DNA from 2 places in the Bacillus altaicus genome. Region 2 is predicted to be linked to the other one. Evidence: a T-box and tRNA genes for the amino acid it is inferred to sense, from the RefSeq annotation. Region 2 holds a T-box; the other holds one or more tRNA genes.
What was found. A T-box is a leader RNA that pairs with one kind of tRNA and senses whether it is charged. The one in region 2 lies ahead of argS (arginine--tRNA ligase), so its partner is inferred to be a tRNA-Arg.

Region 1: it has a tRNA-Arg gene. The T-box ahead of argS (arginine--tRNA ligase) is inferred to sense a tRNA for this amino acid. The anticodon was not compared.

Annotation. Positions count from the first base shown of each region.
Region 1 covers NZ_CM143394.1:1,252,139-1,255,558, reverse strand. The annotation lists gene ACE38F_RS06610 (hypothetical protein) at 1-622, opposite strand, end outside; gene ACE38F_RS06605 (hypothetical protein) at 819-1,067, opposite strand; gene ACE38F_RS06600 (PH domain-containing protein) at 1,383-1,997, shown strand; tRNA gene ACE38F_RS06595 (tRNA-Arg) at 2,049-2,122, opposite strand; tRNA gene ACE38F_RS06590 (tRNA-Gly) at 2,124-2,197, opposite strand; gene ACE38F_RS06585 (metallophosphoesterase) at 2,306-2,809, opposite strand; gene ACE38F_RS06580 (XTP/dITP diphosphatase) at 2,823-3,420, opposite strand, start outside.
Region 2 covers NZ_CM143394.1:3,368,012-3,371,431, reverse strand. The annotation lists gene ACE38F_RS17465 (BrxA/BrxB family bacilliredoxin) at 1-118, shown strand, start outside; gene ACE38F_RS17460 (class I SAM-dependent methyltransferase) at 168-944, shown strand; T-box leader at 985-1,199, shown strand; gene argS (arginine--tRNA ligase) at 1,245-2,933, shown strand; gene ACE38F_RS17450 (DUF2085 domain-containing protein) at 3,105-3,420, shown strand, end outside.

The DNA.
Region 1 (3,420 bases), 2.1 Mb from region 2:
GATTTTCTACCATTTTATACAAAATAGAAGTTTTTAAATAAGGGTGCTGATCTTCGTCTATTAAAAATTTCTTTAAAGTAGGAAGTGCGAGATCCAGGTCTTTTAACGAAAGTTTCTGGATCACCCTTAGCTTTTGACCAAAGTTTTCTCCAAAAAGCAAATTGGCGAATTCTTCTAATTCAAAATTCGAATCCACTAGCGGTATATCTTCTTCATTCAACATCCCTTGCGCAAACAAAGCAAGCTGTGCCAATTTTTCCTTTTGCTCAGGAATTATATCTTTCGTTTGCAAAACTTCCTCAACAGTTTCGATGACACCTTCATAATCATTTGTTTGAACTAAAATAGTTACATACGTTTCAAGAATATCACCAAATAATACAGCTCCTATTTCAAGCAACTGCTTACATTTTCCTTTCGCTTCTTCCATACGTTTTAATTCTAGCAAACAAATAACTGAAGCTAATTCTGTTTGTTCCGTTTCTGCATTATACTGACGTAATATTTCAAAGCAGCGCAATGCATCTTCGAATTCCCGCTCTTTCAACGCTAAAAAACCTTTATCAATATAGCGTTCTGATAGTTGCGGAAACAATACGACCGTATTTTCTTTTTTATCCATACGTCCGCCTCTTTTTCTAGATTTTAATGATCTTCAAAGTAAATATATCAAATGCGTAATGAGAACACAACATTCCAAAATTATTTATTTGAAATATAGGAATATTCTATTTTCGCAACGAAAAGCAACAAACTTTTAAATGAAATTCATTTTTCACAAACAAAAACCCTCAGCAACAGACGCAGAGGATTCATCATTAACGGAAAGCTTTTATAATTGTGGGGTATATAACAAGGGTAATAATTTGGAGAACAATAATTGCCATAACAATCATGCTAAAATAGAAGATCGGTTTACTTCGCTTCATTAAAAACATAATAATAAGCATCGTACAAGCAAACAAACTTAAAAAGAACAAACTTGTTGTCGAACTAAGTATACCACTCGGGACAAAGAACAATAAAACTACACTACAAGTACCTATAATTCCAAATAACCATTCCATCCATTCACTCATTCCCTTTCCCTCTCATGGCAGTTTTTTCTACGCTACTAAATGTTTTACAACATCAATTACATATGTTAACTTTTCATACGCCACAAACCCAAAAGCTACTGTTAAACCCGTTACGATTAATCCCTTCATCATCTCTTCCTCCTCATGTATCGTTGTTATCTTCATTATATAGGATTAGTAATTTGTTACCATCGAACTTCCTTACACTTACCTTACAGAGTTGTAAGATTTCAAAAATAAGTTTAAAATCATGTTAATATATTTTTGTACAATTAAGAATTTAATTTACAAGGGGGATTATATATGTTCAAAAAAATGGCTGCTGATGTTTTAGGTTTAAGCGATGTAGGTTCTGTCATCACACCGAAAGATTACGATAAGGTCGATGCTGATGATTACGTTATGCATGAAGATGGAGAGAAAATTTATTTTCTTATTAAATCAAAATCGGATGAATATTGTTTCACAAACAAAGGATTAATTCATCTAGATGGTACAAGTGCCACAAGCAAAAAACGTACATTACGCCGCTTTAGCTATAGTAAATATCAAATTAAAAACGTAGCACTCGAAACTGCAGGAACGATTGATTTAGATGTAGAAATTAAATTTCAAATGGGAGATGAGCATTACTCAATTGATGTTCATAAAAAACATATTGAAGAATTAAAAGATTTATATAAGGCTTTACTTAAAATCGAAGAAATCTCATACGACAACGACATTACATTGCAGTATGCACATAAAAGTTTAGATATGGCATCTAACGCTTTCAGCCGTATTTCAAATACACAAGTAAATTTAGCAGAACAGTTTAAAGAAATGAACGATATCGCCTTTAACTGGCTCGTTGATACGAAAAAGCAATATAATGTGAAAGATTACGGTTTTGTCTTTGAAAAGTTTATTAATAACTAATTTAAAACAAACAAAAAACCTTGTTATCAAAAGATAACAAGGTTTTGTTAGCGTCCCAGGAGAGATTCGAACTCCCGACCGTACGCTTAGAAGGCGTATGCTCTATCCGGCTGAGCTACTGGGACATGGAGCGGGTGAAGAGAATCGAACTCTCGACCAGAGCTTGGAAGGCTCTTGTTTTACCACTAAACTACACCCGCATATGTTATTTTATTTTTCTTCGTTAGCGCCGTTGCCCTATCGACAATATTTATTATATTCATAACCACTTATAAAGTCAACACTTTTTTAAAAGAGGATAATTTTCCTTATCCTCTTTTAAAAATTGCTTGTTCCACCAGCTGTCCGTCTAATGTTTCAAAACGAACTTCTATATGATTTTCATCCATTTCTAATAAAGCGAATGTTTTTTCCACACGAGAGCGCGGGAGCAAAATACTTCCTGGATTAATAAATAAAATCCCATCAATTAATTCTGCCCCTAATACATGAGAATGTCCAAAGCATGCTACTTGCGCTCCTACTTCTTCTGCATGATACGCTAACGTTTGTAACGTCATTTTCACATTATGACGATGACCGTGCACAACTAAAAAACGAATTCCATCTACATCAGTTACAATTTCACCTTGAAAGTTAGCATAATCACAATTCCCTTTTACAACATGGAAACCTTGCAGCTCTTCGTGAGCAGGCGTTAGCTCTGAATCACCACAATGAATCATGACATCTACTTTCCCTTCGTAATTCTCTTTTAACTGCTGTAATTCCTTCACAGAGCTATGACTATCGCTTACGATTAAAGCTTTCATCAATCTCTCTCCCTTATTCTTCTAAAAACCATTCCGGGATTTTTTCTTCTAATTTACGAAGAGCACGCCCGCGGTGACTAATCGCATTTTTCTCATCTGAGCTTAGCTCCGCCATCGCCTTTTTATATTCTTCTACATAAAAAATCGGATCGTATCCGAAACCATTTTCCCCGCGGCGCTGTTCTAGAATTTTCCCTTCGCACGTTCCGTTTACAATAACCGGCTCTTTATCAGCTTCAGGGAAAGCAACTGCTAACGCACAGTAAAAACGAGCTGTACGTTTTTCTAAATCGACGTCAGTTAACTCTTGTAACACTTTATCTATATTCGCCTGATCATCTTTCGGCTCTCCAGCAAAACGAGCTGAATATACACCTGGCTTCCCGTTTAAGGCATCTACAATAAGACCAGAGTCATCCGCAATTACGACGGAATTCAATTGTCTACTAAGACTGTCCGCTTTTAAAATTGCGTTTTCTTCAAATGTTTCACCAGTTTCTTCGACTTCTTCAATATGAGGAAAATCGTGTAAAGATTTCACTTCTAAGTCAAATCTCTCAAATAACTCAGCAAACTCACGTACTTTCCCAAGATTTTTCGTCGCTACAACA
Region 2 (3,420 bases):
TATGGCATTACTAAAAGGAAAAGAAGTTGTCCACTTCATTCACCGTCATGAAATTGAAGGCGCAACAATGGACGAAATTATTACAAACTTAGAGCAAGCTTTCGAAAAGAATTGCTAAAGTAGGGGGAGAGTAAATCTCCCTCTTTTCTTTATATAGAGGTGAAAAAATGATAGTAACAACAGCAGGAAGAACAAATAAAGAAATGACAGCTTATGGAAATAAGGTAGCAGAAGAATTAAATTGTTCTTTCGTTTTACGTAATGATATACCTGTGCACAAACTGCATGAGCAGTATGAACAAGATGTGCTGATTGTAGGGAAAAACCGATTAGCTATTTATCCAAAGGGTACGGAAGAGTCGTTTTTCTTTCATCCAAACTCAGCAATGTTTCGTGTGAAAAGGTTAATGCGCGGAGAACATGATCCGTTTATACAAGCTACCAAATTAGAGAGCGGAATGACAGTATTAGATTGTACGCTCGGTATGGCATCAGATAGTATTGTAGCTAGTTATATTGTTGGTGAGAACGGAAAAGTAACAGGGATTGAAGGAAACGAATATATGGCTTACATCATGGGAAAAGGCTTGCAAACATGGTCTTCATCTGTTTCTGAAATCGATGAGGCAATGCAAAGCATTGATGTAAAGCAAACAGAGCATTTCGCATTTTTAACGCAATGTGAAGATAATAGTTATGATGTTGTTTATCTTGATCCGATGTTTGAAGAAACTATCATCGAATCAGATGGAATTAAAGGATTAAAACACTTCGCTTTGTATCATGATATTACTGATGAAACAATTGCGGAAGCGAAGCGTGTGGCGAGAAAACGTGTCGTTCTGAAAGATCATTTCCGTAGTTCTAGATTTGAAAAACACAATTTTTATGTATACAAAAGAAAAAGCGCTAAGTTTCATTTTGGTGTAATTGACCCTTGCTAATTGTTTGAAAAGATGTATAATAAGCAATAATTAATTAAATATACTGTCTGTGATGAAGAGAGTAATCTTTTTCAGAAGGAAAGCGAGCTAGGGATGGTGTGAGCCTAGTGCAGAAGAAAAAGATGAAGCGCACTTCGGAGACGCTTCTTGAACGAATAGTAGAGTAAGCCGAGGCCCCCTGTCCTCGTTATAAACGGGAAAGTGGTTCGAAATGAACAACAAGGGTGGTACCACGGGTTAAAACTCGTCTCTTTTTTAGAGACGAGTTTTTTGTGTTTCAAAAAATAAGGAGGTTATAGTATGAATTATAAAACGCAGTTTGCGAAAAGTTTATCGAATATTTTTACGAATGAATTAACACAAAATCAAATTTTAGATTTAATCGAAACACCAAAACAAGATGAATTCGGAGATGCAGCGTTCCCATGCTTTTCACTAGCGAAGCAATATAAAAAATCACCAGCTATTATAGCGAAGGAATTGGCGGAGAAATTAAATGATCCGTTCTTTACGAAAGTAGAGGCTGTTGGTCCTTATGTAAATGTATTTTTTAATCGTGAAACAGTAAGTGATGAAGTATTAAAAACAATTTTAGCGGAGAAAGAAGAGTACGGTCAAAATCACTTTGGATGTGAAAAAACGGTAGTTATCGATTATTCCTCTCCTAATATCGCGAAACCTTTTTCAATGGGGCATTTACGTTCTACAATGATTGGTAATTCGCTGAAACATATCGCCGAAAAATGTGGGTATGAAGTTGTCGGAATCAATTATATTGGCGATTGGGGCACGCAGTTTGGAAAGTTAATTACCGCATATAAAAAATGGGGAAATGAAGAGGTAGTTAAAGAGGATCCGATACGTGAGTTATTTAAGTTATATGTTCAGTTTCATGAAGAAGCAAAAGAGAACAAAGAACTAGAAGAAGAAGGACGATCATGGTTTAAAAAGCTAGAAGAAGGAAATGAAGAAGCAGTCGAACTTTGGAATTGGTTTCGTCATGAGTCTTTAAAAGAATTTTCTCGTATTTATGAACTTCTCGGTGTGGAATTTACAAACTTTCAAGGAGAAGCTTTCTATAACGATAAAATGGAAGACTTTATTGGGATTTTAGAAGAGCACGATTTACTTGAAGAATCAGAAGGCGCATTAGTCGTTAATTTAGAAAAAGAAGGTATGCCGCCTTGCCTAATTAGAAAATCAGATGGTGCAACTATTTACGCAACGCGTGATTTAACAGCGGCATTGTATCGTCAAAACACATACGAATTTGATAAAGCACTATATGTAGTTGGCCCAGAACAAAGTTTACATTTTAATCAATTTTTCACTGTATTAAAAAAGCTCGGCTACAACTGGGTTGACGGGATGGAACATGTACCGTTTGGATTCATTTTAAAAGATGGTAAGAAAATGTCGACACGTAAGGGCAGAATTATTTTATTGGAAGAAGTGCTAGAAGAAGCTGTTGCACTTGCGGAACAAAATATTGAAGAGAAAAATCCTAATTTAAAACAAAAAGAAGACGTGGCAAAACAAGTCGGTGTTGGAGCAGTTATCTTCCACGATTTAAAAAATGAGCGTATGCATAATATCGAATTCTCATTAGAAAATATGTTGAAATTTGAAGGAGAAACAGGACCATATGTGCAGTACACACATGCGCGTGCTTGTTCAATTTTAAGAAAAGAAAGTGTAGAATTTGAAACTTGTACTTTTGCATTAAAAGATGATTATAGCTGGAGTGTCGTAAAATTACTTTATAAATTCCCGCAAGTAATTGAAGCGGCCTTCAACAAAAATGAGCCATCTACTATTTCAAAATACGTATTAGATGTAGCACAAGCGTTCAATAAATATTATGGAAATGTTCGTATATTAGAAGAGAACGAAGAGAAAGAGAGTAGACTCGCATTAGCTTACGCTGTGACGGTTGTATTAAAAGAGGGATTACGTTTACTTGGGGTAGGGGCACCTGAGGAGATGTAAAATAAAAATTTTGTAACAAAAAGGCAAATCAGACGGTCATTAACCGGATTTGTCTTTTTGTATTTTCTTAAATAAATTCTTATTTATAAAGTGTTATACGCTACGAAGTGTAAGAATTCTATAATTTTGTTACGAAATCAATTAAAATATTTGTAGAGAGGATGGTCCGTATTGATTCGAAGTTTCATTTTAAACATTCCTTGTCATAGACTACCGGAAAGGAGTTTTCTTAAACTACAAAAATACATGCCTTTATGTGCGCGATGCACAGGTATGTTTATTGGTTTATGTATGTTTCCAATTTACTTTTTAATAACACCTTCGTTTAGTCTCTCATTAATGCTATCCTTTTTTGCTCAAATTCCATTATTAATTGATGGATTCACCCAAAAGTGGAAATGGCGAAGCAGCATAAATTTGCTAAGAGTAACTACTGGCTTATTAAGCGGTAATGGTATGGGATTATTTATTGCATCTAGTATTATAT